Regions from separate parts of the Acidovorax radicis genome, predicted to be linked through region 1. Evidence: predicted binding sites of a transcription regulator. Region 1 holds the regulator's gene; each other region holds the start of a gene.
The links. Region 1 encodes LexA, which represses DNA repair genes until DNA is damaged. Its sites were predicted from a motif close to ACTGTATNNNNATACAGT; they were not measured.
Positions count from the first base shown of each region.

Region 1 (7,969 bases):
CGCAGGTCTGCGCAGAAGTCGGCGATGGTGAAGTCGGTCTCGTGCCCTACCCCGCTGATCAGCGGCACCGGGCTTTGCACGATGGTGCGTGCCAGTTGTTCGTCGTTGAAGGCCCACAGGTCTTCCATGGAACCGCCGCCGCGCACCAGCAAAATCACATCGACGGCAGGGGTTAGAGTCAAATCAGCCCCTGGCGCTTGTTCTGCCTGCGCCAATAGATACAGTTTTGATAGCGCTGCGATGATGGATGTCGGGGCCGATACACCCTGCACCAGGGCCGGCACCAGCACCACGGGGATGTGGGGCACTCGGCGGCGCAGCGCCGTGATGACATCGTGCAGCGCCGCAGCGCCGAGCGAGGTAACCAGGCCGATACCGCGCGGCTGCAGGGGCAACGGGCGCTTGCGGGCGGGGTCAAAAAGGCCTTCGGCGTCCAGTTGCGCCTTCAGCCGCAGGAACTGCTCGAAAAGAGCGCCCTGCCCCGCGCGCTGCATGCTTTCGACAATGAACTGCAGATCGCCGCGCGCCTCATACACACCCAGGCGCCCCCGCACTTCCACCAATTCGCCATCGCGCGGCGAAAAGTCAAGCAGGGTGGCCGCGCGACGGAACATGGCGCAACGCAACTGGCCGTTGGCGTCCTTGATCGAAAAGTAGCAATGCCCACTGGATGCGCGCGAGAAGCCTGTGATCTCGCCGCGCACCGCCACAGGGTTGAACCGCGCCTCCAGCGCATCAGCAATGGCGCGGCATAGCGCGCCAACCTCCCATACACGCGGCGCCACGGCGAGGCCTGAGCGCTCAAACATGAGCAACGGCGGGCGTTTGCGCCGCGTTCACCAGGCGAGTACTCCACAGAAGCCGAGCAGCCGTGGCAGAACGGAAGGCCCCAGCAGGAATCGCCCGCATAGCACCAGTGCACGTGCAAGTGATTGATTTATAAGGATATTTCACTGTTCAAAAATTCATCAATCTGTTGTAAGCACGGCGTGGCGCCACTTTGCGAGACGCTGAGGCAGGGTTGCCCACAAAGTTATCCACAGTTTTTGTGGGTGACCGGGTGGGTTGATCCCCCGGTGGATTGTGTAATGGTTTGTGACGAAGAAGCCGTTCCAAGCTGGGCCATAATCGGCGGTTGCTTCATCTGCGCGGAGAGAGATTTGCTGTCCATCATACAAGCCGCAGGCTGGCCCATCTGGCCCCTGGTTGCGTGTTCCATTCTGGGACTGGCACTCATTTTTGAGCGCTTTTTGGCCCTGAAAACGGCCCGCGTTGCCCCCCCAAAACTGCTCGATGAAGCCATCACGGTGTCATCCAAGGCGTTGCCCACGCCCGACGTGGTGAACCAGCTTGCGCAAAGTTCAGCCCTGGGCGAGGTGTTGGCCAGTGGCCTGCGCACCTTGAACAGCAACCCCCAATGCAGCGAAAGCGATTTGCGCGCTGCCATGGAGGGCTCGGGTCGCGCGGTGGCCCATCGGCTTGAGAAGTATTTGCCCGCGCTGGCAACCATTGCCTCTGCCGCGCCCCTGCTCGGGCTGCTGGGCACGGTGATCGGGATGATCGAGATCTTTGGCTCGCAGGCAGGCTCGGGTGGCGTGGGCCAAGGCCTAGGCGGCGGCAATCCGGCCCAGTTGGCCCACGGTATTTCTGTGGCCCTGTACAACACCGCGTTTGGCTTGATTGTGGCCATCCCGTCGTTGATCTTTTGGCGCTACTTTCGTGCCCGCGTGGACGCGTATCTGCTCACGCTGGAGCTTGCCTCCGAGCAGTTCGTGCGCCACATTCTTCGCCTGCGCAAAGCCAAATGAACTTCCGCCCCCGCGCCAAAGATGAGCCGGAGATCAACCTGATCCCCTTCATCGACGTGCTGCTGGTGATTCTCATCTTTCTGATGCTGACCACCACGTACAGCAAGTTCACCGAGTTGCAACTCACGCTGCCTGTGGCCGATGCCGAGCAGCAGCGCGACCACCCCAAAGAAGTGATCGTCTCCGTGGCGGCCGATGGCCGGTATGCGGTCAATAAAACAGGGGTGGAAGGCAAAACCGTGGATGCGGTGGCGCAGGTGCTGCGGGCGCAAGCCACGGCTGGACGCGACAGTGTGGTCATCATCAGTGCCGACGCCATGTCGCCACACCAATCGGTGGTCACGGTGATGGAGGCCGCGCGCCGCGTGGGCCTGACGCAGATCACGTTCGCCACGCAGTCGTCCGCCTCCGCGCGCGCAGGCAACCACTGAGGCACATGGCTGCCGCTGGGCCGCAGCCGCCCTCCTCGACGCCCCCCCGCACGTCACCCGTTCTGCACCACGGTGCGTCAGAAGAACGCGGACTGCAAAAAATCTGGCAGTCGCGCAGCGTGGCCGCATGGGGCTTGTGGCCCGTGTCGCAGCTGTATCGCGCGTTGATAGCCCTGCGCCGCCTGCTCTATCGCACCGGGGTTTTCACATCTGAGCACCCCGGCCGCCCCGTGGTGGTGGTGGGCAACGTCATCGCCGGTGGCGCCGGCAAAACCCCCGTGGTCATCGCGCTGGTCAAGCACCTGCAGGCGCAGGGCCTGCATCCGGGCGTGATCTCGCGCGGATATGGCCGCCGCAGCCGCGATTGCCGGGCGGTGACGCCTGACAGCCTGCCCTCCGATGTGGGGGATGAGCCCGCGTTGATCGCACGCAGCCTGGCTGCCGGCCCTGCCGTACCCCTCTTCGTGGCGCCGCGCCGCATCACGGCCGCCCGTGCGCTGCTTGCGGCCCACCCCCACACCGACGTGATCGTGTGTGATGACGGCCTGCAGCATCTCGCGCTGCAGCGGGACATCGAGGTCTGCGTCTTCAATGACCAGGGCGTAGGCAATGGCTTTTTGCTGCCTGCGGGCCCGCTGCGCGAGGCGTGGCCCCGCCCGATGGATTTACTGCTGTATGCGGGCAGCGTGCCGCCATTGGCGTCCCCACCGCCGCCGGCCTTTGCCCTGCGGCGCAACCTGGCCGCCTATGCACTCAGGTCCGACGGAACACAGGTCCCATTGGCCAGTTTGCAGGGTCAAGCCCTGCACGCCGTCGCAGCCGTCGCGCGGCCTGGCGATTTTTTTGCCATGCTGCGTGCCCGTGGGCTCACACTGGCGCGCACCGATGCGTTGCCTGATCACTATGATTTTGATAGCTGGAAAGGTAATTCCAACAAGCGCAATCAGGTCATTTGCACCGAAAAAGATGCGGTCAAGCTGTGGACCGTATCACCGGATGCTTTGGCTGTTCCCCTGGTGCTGGACATCGATCCAGGCTTTTTTGAGGCGCTGGATGCGCGTTTGCGTGGGCATGTTCCGCCGATGTCGCCGCTATCATCCCCAGCTTGATTGATCCCCTGCGGAAAGCCACTGTCCCATGGACCCCAAACTGCTTGAACTGCTGGTCTGCCCCGTGACCAAAGGCCCTTTGACCTACCACCGTGAAGCGCAAGAGCTTGTCTCGCGCAGTGCGCGGCTGGCCTATCCGGTGCGCGATGGCATTCCGGTGCTGCTTGAAACGGAAGCACGCGTGCTGACCGATGAGGAACTGGCGCAATGAGCGCCACGGGCGCCACGGCGGCTGCCAGCCCGTTCACGGTGCTGATTCCGGCGCGCATGGCGTCAAGCCGGTTGCCAGACAAACCTTTGGCCGACATCGCCGGCCGCCCCATGGTGGTGCGGGTGGCCCAGCGTGCCATGCAAAGCCATGCGACGCGTGTGGTGGTCGCGGCTGACGATGCGCGCATCCTCAGGGCCTGCGAAGCCCACGGCGTGCAGGCCATTCTGACGCGCACCGACCATGCCAGCGGCAGCGATCGTTTGGCCGAAGCGTGTGTTGCGCTGGGGCTCGATGGCGACGACATTGTTGTCAATGTTCAGGGAGACGAACCCCTGATGGACCCGGTCCTCATCGACGCCGTGGCCGCCTTGCTGCCCGCCCGGCCTGACGCGAGCATGGGCACGGCGGCCCACGCGATTGATTCGCTGGCCGACTACACCAACCCCAACGTGGTGAAGGTGGTGCTGGACGCGCGCGGCCTGGCGCACTATTTCAGTCGGGCGCCGATTCCCTTCGCTCGCGACCATGCCGGCACCGCCTGGTGGCAAGGCGCCGCACAAGCGGCGTCGCCCCTGATGGGGGCGCTGGCCGGATTCGCGCCCCTTCGCCATGTGGGCATCTATAGCTACCGCGCCGGTTTTTTGCGCGCGTTCCCCGCCCTGGCGCCAGCGCCCACCGAAGCGGTCGAGGCGCTTGAACAACTGCGAGCCCTGTGGCACGGGCACCGCATTGCCGTGCACCTGGCAGCGGCTGCACCCGGCCCGGGCGTGGATACCCCGCAAGATCTGGAACGGGTGCGTGCGCTTTTTGGCGAATCAAGCTGATCGATTCATTCGTTGATCCAGTCATGAGGGTAGCGAGATAGACGGATTGCTACGCGCGCAGGCGACCAATGCCTTTTGCCGGGCATTCTGGTGACAGGCTGCCCGGCAAAAGGCATTGAACCCCTGCGGTAGAAACCGAGGCGTTTTCATGCGCCGAAATGCGGATGCCGTGTAAGTCAGCACAAGGTTGTCACATGCTATCCTTGTTCGCAAAGAGAGCGCTACACCCCGGGTGCGCACGAGGGCTTTTGACGCCCCTTGCAAGCCCATGCCAGCGGCGCCAAAAGATTTCTAACCTTCGAGGAGTTCCATGAGACTGATCCTGCTGGGCGCGCCAGGCGCCGGAAAGGGCACGCAAGCCACGTTCATCTGCCAGAAATACGGTATCCCGCAAATCTCCACTGGCGACATGTTGCGCGCTGCCGTCAAGGCTGGCACGCCCCTGGGCCTGCAGGCCAAAGCCGTGATGGATTCAGGGGCCCTGGTCAGTGACGACATCATCATTGGACTGGTCAAGGAGCGTATTACCGAGCCCGACTGCGCCAATGGTTTTTTGTTCGACGGTTTTCCCCGCACCATTCCTCAGGCCGACGCCATGAAGGCAGCGGGCGTCAAGCTGGACTATGTGCTTGAAATCGACGTACCGTTTGACGCCATCATCGAGCGCATGAGCGGCCGCCGCTCGCACGCCGCCAGCGGCCGCACCTATCACGTCAAGTTCAACCCGCCCAAGGTCGCCGGCAAAGACGATGTGACGGGTGAAGAGCTGATCCAGCGCGACGACGACAAGGAAGAAACCGTCAAGAAACGTCTGCAGGTTTATAGCGACCAAACGCGTCCTTTGGTGGATTACTACAGCAGCTGGGCCCAAAGCGAACCGACGATGGCCCCCAAGTACCGCGCCATCAGTGGCACAGGCAGTGTGGATGAAATCACCGCGCGCGCGTTGCAGGCGCTGGCCAGCTGATGCACTGACGGTCGGCCCTGGATCGGCACCATTACGCAAATACCAAAGCGACACCCCTATGGGGTGTCGCTTTTTTTTTGGCTTGGTGGCACCTGTGGTGCTTTTTGCCTCAGAGCAGATCCAATACCAGGGAAATACGCGCCTTCACAGGCGATAAACCACGGGCGTCCGGCAATTGATCGCCAGGCTTGGGAATCACCTGTCCTTCGGGGCAGCGTGTGGAGCGCACGACGCGCACCCCGGCAGCCTGTGCCCGCAGCAATGCCGCTTCGAGCACCTGGTGAATGGTCCCATTGCCCGTGCAGGCCACCACAATGCCCCGGACCCCCTCGCGGACCAGCGCATCCACCAGCGTACCCGAGGCACCTGCGTGGCTCATGACGATTTCAACAAGAGGCCAATTGGGTGCCTTAGCTATATTTTCAATAGCATTTAGCGCTTTCTGTGCAAGCGCTGTAGGCCAGTTTTGTACTAATCGCACCTGGCCCTCCTCCACCCAGCCCACAGGGCCAGCATCGCCCGAACTGAACGCCTGCACGCGGTAGGGGTGCACTTTCTGAACGTGCAGGGCGTCATGGATCTCACCCGCTGCAACCACAAGCACACCCGTGGCGCCAGGCATTTGAGCCACGGCCAGGGCATCCAGCAGATTTTGTGGGCCGTCGGGCGCCAATGCCGTTGCGGGGCGCATCGCACAGGTCAGCACCACCGGTTTGCAGGTGTCCACTACCTGTTGCAGAAACCATGCGGTTTCTTCCAAGGTATCGGTGCCATGGGTAATGACAAGGCCACGCACCTCAGGGTCTGCCAAATGGTGGATGCAACGCAGGGCAAGCGCCCTCCACACATCCACGTCCATGTCTTTGCTGTCGATTTGCGCCACTTGCTCGGTCACGAGCGTACCGTGGACAAACGCCTGAAAGCCGGGTACCGCGCCCAGTAGTTGCTCCACGCCTACCTGCGCAGCGATGTAGCCGATGTTGTCGCCAGCGGTTGCAGAGGTTCCTGCAATCGTGCCGCCTGTCCCCAAAACCACAATTTTTTGCCCGCTCACTTGCACACTCCGAAAAACTGGTGAAAAATACAGCTACTGGATTAAAAAACAGTTGTTCGTCACTGTACCCGCCTCCACCGGAAAGCACCATGCTCGACAACCCCAAACTCACCGCTCGCCAGCAGCAGATCCTGGACCTAATCCAGACCGCCATTGCACGCACCGGTGCTCCGCCCACCCGCGCAGAAATCGCGAACGAACTGGGCTTCAAGTCGGCCAATGCCGCAGAAGAGCATCTGCAAGCCCTGGCACGCAAGGGCGTGATTGAGCTGGTCAGCGGAACCTCCCGTGGGATTCGTCTGCGCAGTGACACTGTGCGCTCAATCAATGCCGCGCGTGGCAACCAGTTCAGTCTGCCGATTCCAGGCCTGTCGCAACTGGTGTTGCCCCTGATAGGCCGTGTGGCAGCGGGATCGCCCATTCTCGCGCAGGAACACGTGGACAAAACCTACAGCGTTGAGAACAGTCTCTTTCAGCACAAGCCCGATTACCTGCTCAAAGTGCGCGGCATGTCCATGCGCGACGTTGGCATCATGGACGGAGACCTGCTCGCCGTGCAATCCACGCGAGAAGCTCGCAATGGCCAGATCATCGTGGCCCGCCTCGGCGACGAGGTGACGGTAAAGCGCCTGCGCCGTACCGCCACCGCCATCGAGTTGCTGCCTGAAAACCCCGATTACCCAGTGATTGTGGTTGAACCGGGTGAGCCCTTTGAAATCGAAGGCCTCGCTGTGGGACTTATCCGCAACACCATGCTGATGTAAGCGCCTGGAGCCTTTTGGGCCACACCGCGGGTGGCGGGCGTTTGGTGTACCAGCCATGGTGCACCAGCCCTGCGGTGACGGCCTCTTTATCCGTCAATCTTGCCTCTCTGTGAAACAAAACAGCGCCACACAAGCTGTGTTGGCGTTGGGCTCGACCGTGTCGGCGCCTGCTTCACACGCGAGGCATCGACGGGGAATCACACGCAATCCTGCCTATGTTCGACCCCCGACCTTCGGAGTTTTCACATGGGATTTGCCTTGACCACTCTTTCTGCATTTTTTGCCCTTCGAGGCCCGTGGCGACGTATCAAGCGGCTGCTCGCGCATTTCCCACGAATACCAGTATCTGAAGGCACACATTGCGGGCCTGATACAACCGATCAACACCACCGTGTGCACAGCAACTCAGCCACGGCAGATGGCAGCATCAGCGCAAGCGGCACCTTGTCTGCCAACCACAGCCCCGCCGAGCTGCCCGCCCCACGACCCTTGCGCGGCAACTGGCCGTTCACTGTCCGTCCCCCGTCCCGCCAGCCGGACCTGCCCACCCAACCCTCACCCATAGCGCGGCGGTCTTTTTTGCCAAAATTAGCTGCAAGCAGCCGTCGCAATACCTTTCTTGCATCGCTAGCCGCAGAGGCTTCCGCCAATGCGCCTGCAAGGGCTGTTAAACGCGTTTCGGATGTGCGCAGCGGGCGGTTGGTCATCGCGGGACGAATGGCCGATGTCTGTGCCGAACTGGACCGCCTGGCAGCTTCGGAGGCGTTGCAGGCATGACCGTGCCCGATTGAAGTCTGGGCA
Region 1 is NZ_CP075184.1:2,659,989-2,667,957, forward strand. Features, by position in the region: gene xseA (exodeoxyribonuclease VII large subunit) at 1-809, opposite strand, end outside; gene KI609_RS12125 (MotA/TolQ/ExbB proton channel family protein) at 1,161-1,808, shown strand; gene KI609_RS12130 (ExbD/TolR family protein) at 1,805-2,239, shown strand; gene lpxK (tetraacyldisaccharide 4'-kinase) at 2,245-3,348, shown strand; gene KI609_RS12140 (Trm112 family protein) at 3,377-3,559, shown strand; gene kdsB (3-deoxy-manno-octulosonate cytidylyltransferase) at 3,556-4,383, shown strand; gene adk (adenylate kinase) at 4,694-5,350, shown strand; gene KI609_RS12155 (asparaginase) at 5,460-6,410, opposite strand; gene lexA (transcriptional repressor LexA) at 6,494-7,168, shown strand.

Region 2 (7,969 bases), 860 kb from region 1:
CGCTCTTCGGCCAGCACGCGAAAGATCTCCCACACGTCCTTGGGCGCTTCGAAGTATTCGCGGCGGTCGCCGGGCTGATGGCTGAGCTTGACCAGCCGCCACGACTGCAGCTCCTTGAGCCCCATGCTCACATTGGAGCGCGAGAACTCCAGCGTCTCGGCGATCTCGTCGGCATGGACGGGGCGCGGCGAGAGGAAGATCAGCGCATAGATTTGCCCGACGGTGCGGTTGACGCCCCAGCGGCTGCCCATTTCGCCGAAATGGGCCACAAATTGACGATTCAACGCCGGCAGGATGGTTTTGACTTGGGTCATGGGTCTGTATTGTGCATGAAATTATCGAATATTCAGTAAATACTGAAAATTGAGAAATCATGAGATCCATGAACAGGTGCGACGTCGGGTGCGACGTGCGTGCGAGCTGAACGCCCTGCAAAAAATCGCTAGGCAGAGCACAATACCGGGTTTCCCCGGGGGCATTGGCACCCGGTTGTTTTTCTCTGGCGACCCATGTCCTCCTCCTCTTCCCGCACACCCTTGATCGACATGATCAAGGGCATGGCGTGCGCGACCATCGTCTGGCACCACCTGGTTTTTTATGGACCGATGTCGGACATCGCCCAGCCGCTCGCCCCCACGCTGATGGCTTGGCTGTCTACCTACGGGCGCATGGCCGTGCAGGTGTTTTTGGTGCTCGGTGGGTATCTGGCTGCTGCCAGCCTTGCGCCGCAGGGGCTGGCGCGTTTTGACCATGCGGGCAGTGCCATCGCCAAGCGCTTTGTGCGGCTTGTCGTGCCCTATGCCGTGGCGTTGATGCTGTCGGTGCTGGTGTCGGCACTGGTCCGCCCGGTGATGGACCACCCGTCGGTCCCCGACCAGCCCAGCTTGTCCCAGTTGGTCGCCAATGCGCTTTTGCTGCAAGACATCGTGGGCAAAGACGCGTTGTCCGCGGGTGTCTGGTATGTGGCCATCGATTTCCAGCTTTTTGCACTGGTGGTGCTGGTATTAGCGGGGATCCGTGCGTTGCCTGGCACATGGGCGCGGCGCCATGCGGCCGGGTTGACCCGCGCAAGCATGGTGGTGGGGGCGGCCGCCTCGTTGTGGGTCTTCAACCGCATGGGCGAGCTCGACATGTGGGCGCTGTACTTTTTGGGGGCCTATGGCCTTGGCATGCTGGCCTATTGGGCCGTGCGTGCCCCCGACCCGCGGGGTTGGGTGGTTGCCATTGTGTTGTTGGGCGGTGTGGCCTTGGCGCTCGATTTTCGGGGGCGCATTGCCTTGGCGGTGTTCACGGCGCTGTGCCTGGTGGCGGCTTTGCGCTCGACCCGTGTGCAGTCATGGCGTGGCGTAGAGCCGCTGGTGCGGCTGGGGCAGATGTCTTACTCGGTGTTTTTGGTGCACTTTTCGGTGTGCCTGCTCGTCAACGCCGTAGTGAGCCAGGTGTGGCCAGATTCGCCCGTGTTGAACGCTTTGGGCATGGTGCTGGCATTTGGCTTGTCACTGGCCGCCGGTCGCGTGCTTTATCTGCGGGTGGAGCGGCATGTTCCGTCGTGGACCACAGCCCTGCGCTGGCAGCTGGGTCTGGTGGGGGCGGGCATGCTGGTGGTGATGACGAGCCACTGGGCCGCCTGAAGTCGCCAGCGATAGCTGCGAGCGGCCGTGGGGCCGCGGTGCCATTCACGGCAAACGCCATGGTCTGCGCTGCCGCCGCCACGGCAAAACGCGCCAGGGTGGGCGCTTCGCCGGGGGCCGGTTTTAGCGGTGCAGTTCGCCAGCGCTTTCGGGCTGGTACAGAATTTCTTTCACCCGCACCGTCATGGATTTGCCGCCCGGCCCCGGCCAGGCGAGTTCGTCACCCACAGAAAGACCCAGGAGCGCGCTGCCCACCGGCGCAAAAATCGACAATTTATCGGCACTGCCGTCGATGTCACGGGGGTAGACCAGCGTGAGGCAAAACTCCTTGCCGGTTTCCAGAATGGAGAACTGCACGGTGGAGTTCATCGTGACGACGTGGGGCGGAATTTCTTCGGGTGCCACCATATCGGCGCGGTCAAGCTCTGCCTGCAGCTCCGCCTTGCCGGGAAACACGCTGGCCGGAATGGCCGCCAGCAGGGCTTCAATGCGGTCGACGTCCAGAGACGAGAGAATGATCTGGGGTTTGCGCGCCATGGCGGTACCTCGGTGGATGGTTGCAAAGGGCGGGACTGTAGTCGATTGTGAATCTCGCACTGCCACGCGCGGTCAATGGGGTGCGTGATGTCAATGCCATGCAAGGGGTTGTGGGCTGGTCTGCATGTGTGCAAAAGGGTGCAAAAGGAATTGAATAACTGTACATTCATACAGTTATGAAACCAGCCACTCCCGTTTCAACCGAGCCGTACCCCCTCCGCGTCAGCGATGCCTCTGCGGCAGCCGAGGAAGTGCGTATCCCCCTTCAGGCCATTCGGGGCCGTGGCGCTGCCTCGGCCATGGCCCATCGGTTCGAGCGGGTGGCGCGCGAGGTGGTGGACGACGGCTGGGGTCATGAACCCGGGGCTGCGCAGGACGGCGATGCGCCAGCCGCACCTGCCACCCGCGTGCACCTGGAAACCGCGCGCAGTGCGATCTGCGCCAATGATTCGCCCGACATCTTTTTTGAACGTTCGGTCAACCCCTACAGGGGTTGTGAGCACGGCTGCATTTACTGCTACGCCCGGCCCACGCACAGCTACCTCAACTTCTCGCCCGGGCTCGACTTTGAGACGCAGATCGTGGCCAAGCACAACATTGCGCAGGTGTTGCGCCAAGAGCTCGTGCAGCCGCGTTACGTGCCACGCTTGCTCAACATCGGCTCCGCCACCGACTGCTACCAGCCCGTGGAGCGCGACCTGAAGCTCACGCGCAGCGTGATCGAGGTGATGCGCGAGGCGCGCCACCCGTTTTCGCTCATCACCAAATCCAGTGGCGTGGAGCGCGACCTCGACCTGCTTGCCCCGCTGGCTGCGCAGCGCCTGGCGGCCGTGTACGTCACTATCACTACGCTTGATGCCACGCTGGCCCGCCGCATGGAACCTCGCGCTGCAGCGCCCCACCGGCGGCTGCGCACCATCCGCGCATTGGCCGACGCCGGTGTGCCTGTGGGCGTGAGCGTGGCGCCCCAGATCCCGTTCATCACCGAAGACATGGAACACGTGCTGGAGGCTGCGCGCGACGCCGGTGCGCGCACCGCGTTCTACACCGTGCTACGCCTGCCGTGGGAGCTGGATGCGTTGTTTCGCGAATGGCTTACGGTGCACTACCCGCAGCGGGCCGAGCGCGTCATGGCCCGGGTGCAAGACCTGCACCACCTCACCGATGCCCAGCGCGCCGCCGGCAAGACCTATGACAGCGACTTTGTCACCCGCATGAAAGGCAGTGGGCTGTGGGCCGACCTGCTGCGCCAGCGTTTTGCCAACACCTGCCGCCGCCTGGGGCTCAACCGCGAGCGCGAAGGGTTGGACCTGGGGCAGTTCAGGCCCGGGCTGCTGCGAGGGCAGGGCAGCCTGTTTTAGTTTTAGAACCCGTGCTCCACCCAGCGGCCCGCACTGCGTTGCCTGGTCAGCCTCACCACAGGGCTTTCCCATCCAGTCCCCATGGCACCTGGTCTGGCCCAGGGGCAAGCAGTTGGCACTGATTGCCGAGGTGTTTGGGGCGCATTGGGTGGGAGAGGTGGATGGGTTGATGGGGCGGATGGGCTGGCGGTGAGCGCAGCCTGGTCCGCGTGAGCGGTAGACATCGGCCACCTGTATCTGCACCTGTATCGGCATCACCCACGAGTGGCCGCCCGGGCGGTGGCCTTGGCCCTTGAAGGAGGTGGTGAGCCAGTCTTGGGGTCGGTCAGGTCTCGGTCCACCATGCAGTCAATGAAGGCCCTCAATGCCGGTGACGGATGGCGCCGGTTCGAGTAGTACAGGAACAGGCCGGGCTTTGCCACCGACCAATCCGCGAGCACCTGCACCAGCCGCCCCTGGTCGATGTGCTCGTCAACGCGTTGACGATCAAAGGCATAGGCAATGCCCAAACCCTGCACCGCTGCAGCCACGCCGGTGTCCGAGTGGTTGGTCACCAGCGGTCCTTCCACCGCCACCTCCACCCGCTTTCCTTTTTTTTCGAACTCCCAGCGATACGTCCGGCCGTCTACCTGAAGCCGCCAGTTGATGCACGCGTGGCCGTGCAGGTCTGCAGGTGCCTGTGGCGTGCCGCGCTGCGCCAGGTAGTCGGGTGACGCTACAGCGATCATCTTCACGTCCGGGGTCAGCCGTACGGCGATCATGTCCTTGTCCAGCCGGCCGCCTACGCGGATGCCCGCATCAAAGCGGCCCGCGACGATGTCGCTCAGCCCGTCGTCCACCACGATGTCCAGCGCCACATCTGGGTGCTCTTGGTGAAACCGACCAAGCCGTGGTGCGATGACCTGTGTGGCCGCCATGCCCAGCGTGTTGATGCGCAGCGTGCCCCCCATTTGGCCCGCCGCTGCACTGGCCTCGGCAACGGCGTCGGCCATGTCCCGCAACAACGGCGCCATGCGCGCATACAGCTGCGCCCCGGTGGCCGTGGGCGCCACGCTGCGCGTGGTGCGGTTCAACAGCCGCGCTCCCAGCCGGCCTTCAAGCTGGCGGATCGTCTGGCTCAGCGCAGAAGGCGACAGCCCCAGATGCTCCGCCGCGCGCGCAAAGCTTGCGCGCTCCACCACGGCGGCAAAGGCCTTCAGTTCTGCAAAATCCGATCCGCGCATTCTGTATTGCTTTCTACATAGCCTATTCAAATTCTAGGCCATTCACTAATTTATGCTGCAGGCGCATCCTGACGACTTCAGTAACCCAACGACTAACCCAAGGAGATCGTCACCATGACCACTTTGAGCCTCCCCGAACCCATTGCCGCCTACTTTGCAGCCGACCAACAAAAGAACGCCCAAGCGCTTGCGCACTGCTTCACGGCGCACGCCGTCGTCCAGGACGAGGGCCACACCTATTCGGGCATCGACGCCATCAAGGCGTGGAAGGCTGCGGCATCGACCAAGTACACGTACACCACCGAACCCTTTGCGCTGGAGCAGAGCGACGGCCAGCAGGTCGTCACCAGCCGGGTCGAAGGCAACTTCCCCGGCAGCCCGGTTGACCTGCGCTACCGCTTTCGCCTGGAACGCGGCCTGATCGCGTCGCTGCAGATCACCGTATGAGCTTCGATCTTCAATTGCGCGGCCAGCGCGCACTGGTCACGGGCGGCACCAAAGGCGTGGGCGCTGCCGTCGTGCAAGGTTTGGTGGATGCTGGCGTGCAGGTGATGGCTACCGCGCGCTCAAGGCCTGCGCAGCCGACAGACGGCGTGGTGTACGTGCCTGCCGACGTCTCCACCGCCGAGGGCGCTGCACAGGTCGCGCAGGCGGTGCTCGCGCACTGGGGCGGCGTGGACATCCTGGTCAACGTGGTGGGCGGCTCCAGCGCGCCCGGCGGGGGCTTTGCGGCGCTGGACGATGCGCAGTGGTTCAGCGAACTGAACCAGAACCTGATGCCCGCCGTGCGCCTGGACCGCGCCCTGCTGCCCGCCATGCTGGCCCAGGGCTCTGGCGTCATCGTCCACGTCAGCTCTATCCAGCGTGCGCTGCCGCTGCCGCTGCCGCTGCCCGAGTCCACCACCGCCTATGCCGCAGCCAAGACGGCCTTGTCCACCTACAGCAAAGCCTTGTCGAAAGAGGTCACGCCAAAAGGCGTTCGCGTGCTGAGCGTCTCGCCCGGCTGGGTCGAAACCGAAGCCGCCATCGCCCTAGCCGAACGCGTGGCCGCGCAGGCGGGCACGGACTACGAGGGGGGCAAGCAGATCATCATGCAGTCGCTGGGCGGCATCCCGCTGGGCCGCCCCGCCAGGCCGCAGGAGGTGGCTGATCTGATCACCTTTTTGGTGTCACCACGGGCGGGGGCGATATCGGGCTCGGAGCACGTGATTGACGGGGGGACGGTGCCGACGGTGTAGACGTACACGCTGAGCAGGGGTGCGGCCATCGAAGCGCCTCTGTCAAAAAATCAAGGCAAATTGGCCTGATTAGCGACATACCTCAGATTGCGCAGAACAAAGCCCAGCCAGAGGACTCCAACGGACATGCCGAGTTCTCGGCGCCAAGGAGCAAGCGATGTCCATCAACACCATCCAGTTCCAGCGCGGGCTGTCGCTGCCACAATTTCAGTCTCAGTACGGCAGCGATCAGCAGTGCGAGCAGGCCCTGGTGGCCGCCCGCTGGCCCGATGGCTGGCAGTGCGCGCATTGCGGCTGCAAGCGCTTTTTTCACCCCCGCAATGGCACGGGCCGTCTGCTGTGGGAGTGCTTGCTTTGTGGCTACCAAAGCTCATCCATCGTGGGCACTGTGATGGAACACACCCATGTGCCCCTAAAGCTGTGGTTTCTTGCCATGTACCTGCTGACGCAGAACAAGAACGCCATCAGCGCCCTGGCGCTCAAGCGCCAGTTGGGCGTGTCCTACAAAACGGCATGGCTGATGAAGCACAAACTGATGCAGGCCATGGCCCAGCGCGATGCGCGCTACCTGCTGCAAGGGCGGGTGGAGATTGACAATGCCTACCTTGGGGGCGAGCGGGCAGGCCACATCAACGGCGGGCGCCGCGCAGCCAACAAGACGGCCTTCGTCGCCGCAGTGCAGACCAGCGTCGATGGCCGGCCCCTGTACATGCACTTGACGCCTGTGCAGGACTTTACCAACCAGCACATGCGGCAATGGGCACAGGGCCACCTGGCGGCGGGCTGCCACGTGGTCAGCGACGGCACGCGTGCCTTTGCGCAGGTGCAGCAGGCGCAGGCCACGCATGAGCGCCACGTGACTGGAGGTGGGCGCCAGGGGGCGCAGACACCTCAGCTGCGTTGGGTGAACACCTTGCTGGGCAACCTCAAGACCAGCATGGCAGGAACCTATCACTCGTTTGACCACACCAGGTATGCCCAGCGCTACTTGGCCGAGTTCTGCTGGCGATTCAACCGCCGCTTTGATCTGCCTGCCATGCTGCCCAGACTGTTGAAGGCCTTGGTGACTACTGGCCCACTGCCTTTGAAGCTGCTGCAGGTATCTGAGGTAAGTAGCTAATCAGGCAAATTGGTCTCTGGCGCTTATCTGTAAAGCGCTGGAGGCTATTGAATGCATAGCATCTTCGGGCCGCGCTAGAGGTGTGGTCGGTAGGCTGTTCTCGGCCAACACCAGCCGGTGGCAGCCAAAGAAAGCGGACGCTCAATGTTGAAGGTAAGCGGCTTGCCGTAGGCAAGTCCGCTTGAGCGACGGGTTAGAACGCATGGTGGCGCGCCTTATGCAAGCAGCTGACCAAGGCAAAACACCGCAGCGAAAACGACGAGCATTAACACCAGCCCTGCGAGAATGCGGAGCCAAGAAAAGCTCTTTTCTTTGGTGCGGCGCTCGACTGCCTGACTGACAGGATTGCGGAAGATGAGCTCGCCCACGAACTCTGCAGCGATGGTGACAGGAACAGCTAACGCGAAGAGCAGCAGCCAACCGACCCAGGACGTTGGCCGAGCAGGAAACGACTGCAGCAGTGCGAGACCGCCCAGCACCGCGGACAGCAGGACGTACGCAGCGACGAATTTCGGTGCTGGCTTCATGCTTTGCGCTCTAACGCCCAAGGTAAGCGGCGCTGGAAGGAGCGCAGCGACTGAAGGGTACCAACAAGGGCCAGGACAATGGCGAAGCCATGGCCCTTGTTGGCGTCCGCTTGACCGCCCAGTTAGGCGCTGAATTTTGGGCTTTGGCGTTGCACTTCATTGTTGAAGGTGCGCTTTTGAAGCATGGGCTTTGACCTTCCAAGGCTTCAGCCTAAGTTTTAGATGAGCAGTCATGGCAGAGCTTAGGTAGATACCAGACAAATCGTTTCTCGACCTCGTAGGCAACTTGTTGCTCTCTAGCGGTGAAAACAAATGATCTCGTGCAGGATCGG
Region 2 is NZ_CP075184.1:3,524,496-3,532,464, reverse strand. Features, by position in the region: gene KI609_RS16165 (GbsR/MarR family transcriptional regulator) at 1-314, opposite strand, end outside; gene KI609_RS16160 (acyltransferase family protein) at 510-1,631, shown strand; gene rnk (nucleoside diphosphate kinase regulator) at 1,755-2,168, opposite strand; gene KI609_RS16150 (PA0069 family radical SAM protein) at 2,345-3,529, shown strand; gene KI609_RS16145 (LysR family transcriptional regulator) at 3,784-4,752, opposite strand; gene KI609_RS16140 (nuclear transport factor 2 family protein) at 4,867-5,199, shown strand; gene KI609_RS16135 (SDR family oxidoreductase) at 5,196-5,990, shown strand; gene KI609_RS16130 (IS1595 family transposase) at 6,148-7,110, shown strand; gene KI609_RS16125 (hypothetical protein) at 7,326-7,637, opposite strand; gene KI609_RS23060 (zinc-ribbon domain containing protein) at 7,849-7,969, opposite strand, start outside.
Region 2: the regulator LexA is predicted to act here: its motif matches at 2,326-2,343, upstream of KI609_RS16150 (PA0069 family radical SAM protein).

Region 3 (7,969 bases), 2.1 Mb from region 1:
ACAGCAGCAGGCAGCCGCCCACGATTTGCAGAAAGGACAACTCCAGCAGCTTGGCCGCTACGACGGTCAGTAGGATACGCAGGACCACGGCAGCGCCAGAGCCCCAGAAGACGGCTTTTCTTTGTTGATGGGGGGGGAGTGATCGGGCTGCGAGGGCGATGACCACCGCGTTGTCACCCGAAAGAATGATGTTGATCCAGACTATCTTCACCAAGCCGATCCAGAAATCAGCACTTTGCACAAACTCCATGACGCAACTCCATTGTTATGAATGCAAGAAGCGCCCGGAACCAGGGTTCCGCGCGCTTCATTTTTTATCGGAGCCACCAGTCTAGCGGGATGGCCCGCTCGACGCGTCCGTAATTGTGCTTACGGACCCGGCTGATTGACGGCTGATTTACTTCAGCTGGGCTTTGAGCAATTTGCCCAGTTCCGAGGGGTTGCGCGTGATGATGAAGCCCGACTCTTCCATGATGGCCAGCTTGGCATCCGCAGTGTCGGCTCCGCCAGAGATCAGCGCGCCGGCATGGCCCATGCGCTTGCCGGGAGGTGCGGTCACGCCGGCGATGAAACCAACGATAGGCTTCTTCATGTTGGCCTTGCACCACAGAGCGGCTTCGGCTTCATCGGGACCGCCGATCTCGCCAATCATGATGACGGCATCGGTGTCGGGGTCGTCGTTGAAAGCGCGCATCACGTCGATGTGCTTCAAGCCATTGATCGGGTCGCCGCCAATGCCCACAGCGGTGGACTGGCCCAGACCCACTTCGGTCAACATGGCCACGGCTTCGTACGTCAGCGTGCCCGAGCGGGACACCACGCCGATGCGGCCCTTGCGGTGGATGTGGCCAGGCATGATGCCGATCTTGATTTCATCGGGCGTGATGATGCCGGGGCAGTTGGGGCCCAGCAGCAAGGTCTTCTTGCCACCAGCGGCTTCCTTGGCCTTCATCTTGTTGCGCACTTCGAGCATGTCGCGCACTGGGATGCCTTCGGTGATGCAAATCGCCATGTCCAGGTCGGCTTCAACGGCTTCCCAGATCGCGGCAGCGGCGCCTGCAGGCGGCACGTAGATCACCGACACGGTCGCACCGGTCTGCGATGCGGCTTCCTTGACGGAGGCGTAGATCGGGATGTTGAAGATCGACTCGCCAGCCTTCTTGGGGTTCACGCCTGCCACGAAGGCGTTCTTGCCGTTCGCGTATTCCTGGCACTTTTCGGTGTGGAACTGGCCCGTCTTGCCCGTGATGCCCTGGGTGATGACCTTGGTGTCTTTGTTGATGTAGATCGACATGTGTGTTCTCCGGGCTTACTTGACGGCAGCAACGATCTTGGTCGCAGCTTCGGCCATGGTGTCTGCGGCAATGATGGGCAGGCCAGACTCGGCCAGCAGTTTCTTGCCCAGCTCTTCGTTGGTGCCCTTCATGCGCACGACCAGTGGCACGGACAGGTTCACGGCCTTGCAGGCGGTGATCACGCCGGTGGCGATGGTGTCGCACTTCATGATGCCGCCGAAGATGTTGACCAGAATGCCCTTGACGTTCTTGTTGCCGAGCATGATCTTGAAGGCTTCGGTGACCTTCTCGGCCGTGGCGCCGCCGCCAACGTCCAGAAAGTTGGCCGGCTCGCCGCCAAACAGCTTGATGGTGTCCATGGTGGCCATGGCCAAGCCAGCGCCGTTCACCAGGCAGCCAATGTTGCCGTCCAGGCTGATGTAGGCCAGGTCGAACTTGGAGGCTTCGACTTCGGCGGGGTCTTCTTCGTCCAGATCGCGGAAGGCCACGATTTCTGGGTGGCGGAACAGCGCGTTGGGGTCAAAGTTGAATTTGGCGTCCAGCGCCATCAGGTTGCCCTTGGAGTCGCAGTTCAGTGGGTTGATTTCCACCAGCGACGCGTCGGTTTCCATGTAGCACTTGTAGATCTTGGCGAAGATGTCTACGGCCTGGTCGATGGAAGCGCCGGTCAGGCCAATGGCTGAGGCCACTTTCTTGCTTTGCTCGGCGGTGATGCCGGTCAGCGGGTCGATCATCTCGGTGACGATCTTCTCGGGCGTGGAGTGGGCCACTTCCTCGATGTCCATACCGCCTTCGCTCGAAGCGATCAGAGCCACCTTTTGCGTCGCGCGGTCGGTGACCAGCGATACATACAGCTCGTTCTTGATGTCGGCGCCGTCTTCGATGTACAGGCGGCGAACCTTCTGGCCTTCGGGGCCGGTCTGGTGCGTCTTGAGTTGCATGCCCAGGATTTCGCTCGAAATGCGCTTGACGTCTTCAATGGTCTTGGCAACCTTCACGCCGCCGCCCTTGCCACGGCCACCGGCGTGGATCTGGGCCTTGACGACCCACACAGGGCCGCCGAGTTTCTGGGCTGCTTCGACGGCTTCTTGCACCGTGAACGCGGGAATGCCACGCGGAACGGGCACACCAAAATTGCGCAAGATTTCCTTGCCTTGGTATTCGTGAATCTTCATGAGGTCTCTCTCAGGGAAGGGTGGTATTTACCCGTTTACCATGAACAGTTGTCTGGCCGCGGGCTTGGGACATGGCAGCCTCGGAATGTATCATGCTGCAATGCACCATGCTGGTGTCAAGCTGACGGCCCCCTGCCGCGATGCCGCCACCAAGTTCATCATTCCCCCATCGGCAGACGTTGCCGCCTTCTTGCAGGAGCACCCCATGTCCAAAATCTTTATCGATGGCGAAGCCGGTACCACGGGCCTGCAGATCCGCGAACGGCTGCAAGCCATGCCGCAGATCGAACTGGTCAGCATTGCGCCCGGACTGCGCAAGGACCCCGCCGCCAAGCGCGATCTGATCGCCGGGGTGGACCTGGTCGTGCTGTGCCTGCATGACGACGCTGCCCGCGACACCGTGGCCATGGTGGACGGTATCGAGCAGGCCATCGGCCGCAAGATCAAGATCATTGACGCGAGCACCGCCCACCGCACGGCGCCCGGCTGGGTGTTCGGTTTTCCAGAGCTGGCGGTAGGGCAGTCGGCTGCCGTGGCCGCCGCCACGCGTGTGGCCAACCCCGGCTGTTATGCCACGGGCGCTATCGCGTTGCTGCGCCCCTTGGTTGATGCGGGCCTGATCCCCGCCGATTTTCCATTGGCACTGCCCTCCGTCAGCGGTTACTCGGGCGGCGGGCGCGCCATGATCGAGGCCTACCAGAAGGGTGAAGCGCCGCTGTTCGAGCTGTATGCGCTCGGTCTGGCGCACAAGCACTTGCCTGAAATCATGCACTACACCGGCATCACGCGCCGGCCCATCTTCGTGCCCGCCGTGGGCAACTTCGAACAAGGCATGCTGGTGCAGTTGCCTGTGCACCTCGACACCCTGCCCGGCGCCCCCAAGGCCAGCGACCTGCACGACGCGCTGGCCGCGCACTACGCCAAGAGCAACACGCCCGAGCAGTGGGTGAGCGTGTTGCCCGCCACGGCCGACGGCAAGCTTGACGCCCTGGCACTCAACAACACCAACAAGCTGGAGTTGCGTGTGTTCGCCAACGAAACCTACCGCCACGCGGTGCTGGTGGCACGCCTCGATAACCTGGGCAAGGGCGCCAGCGGCGCCGCAGTGCAAAACTTGAAGCTCATGCTGGGCCTGTGATTTTCTGCACGGTCCGCTGCGGGCGACCTGTCCTTTAGGGACGTCGTCAGCGGGTCCATCCGTCCATAATCGCGCCAGCCCGGGCCCTTGCCCGGCACCGAAAGGCGTGGCATGAAGAACATGGCATTTCCCGGGCGGGTGGCTGCAGCGGCGTTGCTGGCCTCCCTGGCAGCCCCCGCAGGGGCTGATACGCGCGTACCGACACAAGATATCAAGGGGCTGACAGATCCCGCCGGCTTGAAGCGCTACGCGGGCGCGGTGCTGCTGTACCGCGATGACGCCGCCTACGACGAAGTGCGGTTTCCTGCGGCCAAGGTCGTCAGCCAGAGCGACGACAAGCTGGTGGCCCCCCGCAACCTGGAGCGTGCTGGCCAGCGCACGGCGCTGCAGTACGTGGCACCCGCCGGGCGGTCTTCGCTGGAGGTGCTGCGCGGATACCAGCAAGAGCTCAAAACCGCCGGGTTCGAGACCGCCTACGAATGCGCGGGCGACGCCTGTGGAGGCTCCAACATCTTTACCTACAGCCTGCCGCGTTCGCTGCTGCCTGCGGGATGGGCGGGCAAGGTGGGCGACAACAGCCCTGCGGCCTGCGCTGCCGGCGGCACCGCAAGTGACCTGCGTTATGCGCTGTTGGACAACAAGACCACGGGTGCAATCCTGGCGGTGCTGACCTGGAACCCCGACATCACCTCAGCCTATTGCGACGAGAAAGAGTTTCAGAAACACACCACCATCACCGTGGTGCGCGTGGAGCCCAAGGCACGCGAGCAGCAGATGGAAACCCTGTCTTCCAGCGAGATTGCCAAGGGGCTCGACGCCAACGGCAAGGTCGCCATCTACGGCATTCTTTTTGACACCGGCAAGACCGACATCAAGGCACAGAGCAAGGCTTCACTCGATCAGATCGGCGGTTTGCTCAAGCAGCAAGCGGGCCTCAAGCTCCATGTGGTGGGGCATACCGACAACGTGGGCAACTTGCCCGCCAACCTCGACCTGAGCCGGCGCCGCGCCGATGCTGTAGCAGCCGCATTGGCCAAGGACTACGGCATTGCCCGCGACCGCCTGACCGCCAACGGCGTGGCCAGCCTGGCGCCAGTGGCCTCCAATGGCAGCGATGCGGGCCGGGCGAAGAACCGGCGTGTCGAGCTGGTTTTGCAGTAGCAACAGCAACAGCCCTTAACGGTTGGCCGGTTGGCCATTGGTTTGCCGTTTGCTATCTATTGAATAGCTGCTAGCGTTTGGTGGGTAAGCGCTAAGGCCCCAAAAGACTTGAACTCTTACGGCCAGCGCACGGCTTGTCAGGCGTCGTCGTCATTCACCGCGCTGCGCAGCACGCGCCGCACCACATCGCCCGAGAACCCCCGCGTGAGCAGAAAACGGGTCTGCTTCGCGTTCTCTTGGGGGGTTTGTGGTGGTGCCGTGAACTTGCGTGCCCACACGCCTCGGGCGCGGTCTAGCTCACTGGCCTGCAGCTGCGCCACGGCGTCCTGAATGGCCTCGCCAGCCAGGCCCTTGGCCTGCAGTTCCTGGCGGATGCGCGCTGCCCCCATGCAGCTGGCGCGGCGGTGGAGCACAGATTCCAGCACACGGGTTTCGTTGATGAAGTCCTTGGCCTGCAGTTCATCCAGCAGGGCCGCCAGATCGTCGCCGTCCTGCACATGGGCCGCCAGCTTGGTCATCAGCTCGGCGCGCGAATGTTCGCGTTGGCTGAGCAGCCGCAGCGCGCGGCCTTTGAGTGAAAGGGTGTCAAAGCCCATGGGATTGCAGCGCGGGCACGAAAGCTATGAAATCGATAGCTACTAGCGCTTTATGGATAGGCGCTAGATGCCCATTTCATTCATATTCTTGCAGTGCCTCATCGCGCTTTGGCCTGTGGGTTACTTGTCTTCCTTGTCCGCTTTTTCCGCTTTCTCGGCCTTTTCTGCCTTGCCCGGTTTGGCGGCAGGGGCGGCCCCGGCCAGCGGTGGCAGCAGGGCAATGTTCAGGCTCTCGCGCACCTTGTTCTCGATCTCGTGCGCCAGGTCGGGGTTTTCGCGCAGGAACTCGCGCGCGTTGTCGCGGCCCTGGCCGATCTTTTCGCCGTTGTAGGCATACCAGGCGCCAGCCTTCTCGACGATCTTGGCGTTCACGCCCATGTCGATGATTTCGCCTTCGCGGCTGATGCCCTCGCCGAACAGGATGTCGAACTCGGCGGTCTTGAAGGGGGGGCTCACCTTGTTCTTGACCACCTTCACCTTGGTTTCGTTGCCGATGGCTTCGTCGCCCTTCTTGATGGTGCCGGTGCGGCGAATGTCCAGGCGCACCGAGGCGTAGAACTTGAGCGCATTGCCGCCGGTCGTCGTTTCAGGGCTGCCGAACATCACGCCGATCTTCATGCGGATCTGGTTGATGAAGATGACCATGCAGTTGGTCTTCTTGATGGTCGAGGTCAGCTTGCGCAGCGCCTGGCTCATCAGGCGGGCCTGCAGGCCGGGCAGGCTGTCGCCCATTTCGCCTTCGATTTCGGCCTTGGGCGTGAGGGCCGCGACCGAGTCGATGACGATCAGGTCCACGGCGCCCGATCGCACCAGGCTGTCCACGATTTCAAGCGCCTGCTCGCCAGTGTCGGGCTGGCTGATCAGCAGGTCGGACAGCTGCACACCCAGCTTCTGGGCGTATTGCACATCGAGGGCGTGTTCGGCATCGACGAAGGCGCAGGTGCCGCCCTGCTTTTGCATCTCGGCAATCACTTGCAAGGTCAGCGTGGTCTTGCCCGACGATTCCGGGCCGTAGATCTCGACCACACGGCCGCGGGGCAGGCCGCCCACGCCCAGCGCGATATCGAGGCCCAGCGAGCCGGTGGAGACGACCTGGATGTCCTCGATCACCTCGCCTTCACCCAGGCGCATGATCGTGCCCTTGCCAAACTGCTTCTCGATCTGGGCGAGCGCGGCGGCCAGGGCCTTGGCCTTTTCGGTGTTCACGGGCAATGCGGGGTTGGTGCCTTTGACTGCGACGTCCATGAGTAACTCCTGAGTAAAACGATAAGGGGTGGCCTGCCAGCGGGTCAAAATTAAACTGTTATTAACAACAGTGCTGGTTGCTTGACCAGTAATGTAGAGGCACCCATGCGTCGAGTAAACTATTTTTTAGTCAGTTTGCCTGACGTTATGCGCACCCTCGCCGCACCGTTTTCCGGGGCCCCAGATTCCAGGCGTGTGGGTGTTCTTTTCTGCCCTTCGCCAAGGCCATTTGCATGAAGACCAGCCTTCCCATCGCCCTCGCCACGCCGGACGACGCATGGCGCCAGACTCACCTGGGCCGCTTGCTGGGCCACGCGATGCGGCGTTTTGATGCCCGTGTCTTGCAGCTCATGGCGCGCAATGTGGATGTACCCCTGGCGCTCTCCAACCTGGCGGCGCGTGATCAGGTCGGGGCGGCGCACATCCACCTGACGCGGCACCTGGCGCTGGGCGGAGACCGGCTCACCGACCTGGCGCAACGGGCGGGCATGACCAAGCAATCCATGGCGCAGTTGGTGGATCAGTGTGAGGCGTGGGGGTTGGTCACCCGCGAGGCGGACCCCCGCGATGCACGCGCGCGCCGTGTGTGTTTCACACAGACCGGTCTGGCGTGGCTACAGGGATTTCGGGAGGCCGTGACGCAGGCCGAAGCGGAGTTTCGCGCCGAGGTGGGCGACGAAGTGGCCACCGTGGTGGCCATTGGGCTGGAGGCCTATGCAGGCGGTAACGATGGTGCCTGAGATCGTGAACACGCTTTGAGGGCCTGACGGGCTCCGCGTCGGCCACTGGCCGAGGGCGCTCATCATGGGCCGTGCGGTCTCTTCGCTTCAGTTGGCCGTGTTGACGGCACGTGCACCGGCCAGGGTGCTGGTGTCGCCACCGAGGCGGCGCACTTCTGCCTGGAACTCAGCGCCACTGCGTGCGCGTTGGTACTGGGCCAGGCGTGCCGCGTAGTCGGAGTTGGTGTCCGCATAGCCTTCGCCCGTGTTCATGCCGCTCAGGCCAGCACGGTTCCACAGGTTCAGGTCGGCTTGCACTTCAGCGCGACTCAGGCTCGGGCCTTGGGCCACCAGCTCGGGGCCCACCCATTCTTCGGTCAAAGGGCGGGCGGTGGCGGCAGAGGCAGCGCCTGCAAAAGTGGCAGCAGCCACAGCGGCGATGGTGAACAGGGTTTTGGTAGATGTCTTGGTCATGGCAGTACTTCCTTGGGAGTGATTCCTGCAGTGCGAGATTGCGTTCTGCATGGGGGGAAGTTTGTGCTTTTGACGACCGCGCGTATGTGCCAAAACGCACAGGTTTTGCCATGTCGATAGGGCCCGCACCGCGCGCTCCGCCCGTGCGTCAGGCCGATGCCCGCGG
Region 3 is NZ_CP075184.1:4,779,474-4,787,442, reverse strand. Features, by position in the region: gene KI609_RS21980 (TerC family protein) at 1-250, opposite strand, end outside; gene sucD (succinate--CoA ligase subunit alpha) at 398-1,294, opposite strand; gene sucC (ADP-forming succinate--CoA ligase subunit beta) at 1,310-2,470, opposite strand; gene argC (N-acetyl-gamma-glutamyl-phosphate reductase) at 2,676-3,608, shown strand; gene KI609_RS21960 (OmpA family protein) at 3,720-4,769, shown strand; gene recX (recombination regulator RecX) at 4,907-5,365, opposite strand; gene recA (recombinase RecA) at 5,486-6,610, opposite strand; gene KI609_RS21945 (MarR family winged helix-turn-helix transcriptional regulator) at 6,844-7,350, shown strand; gene KI609_RS21940 (DUF4148 domain-containing protein) at 7,438-7,803, opposite strand; gene KI609_RS21935 (adenylate/guanylate cyclase domain-containing protein) at 7,952-7,969, opposite strand, start outside.
Region 3: the regulator LexA is predicted to act here: its motif matches at 6,665-6,682, upstream of recA (recombinase RecA).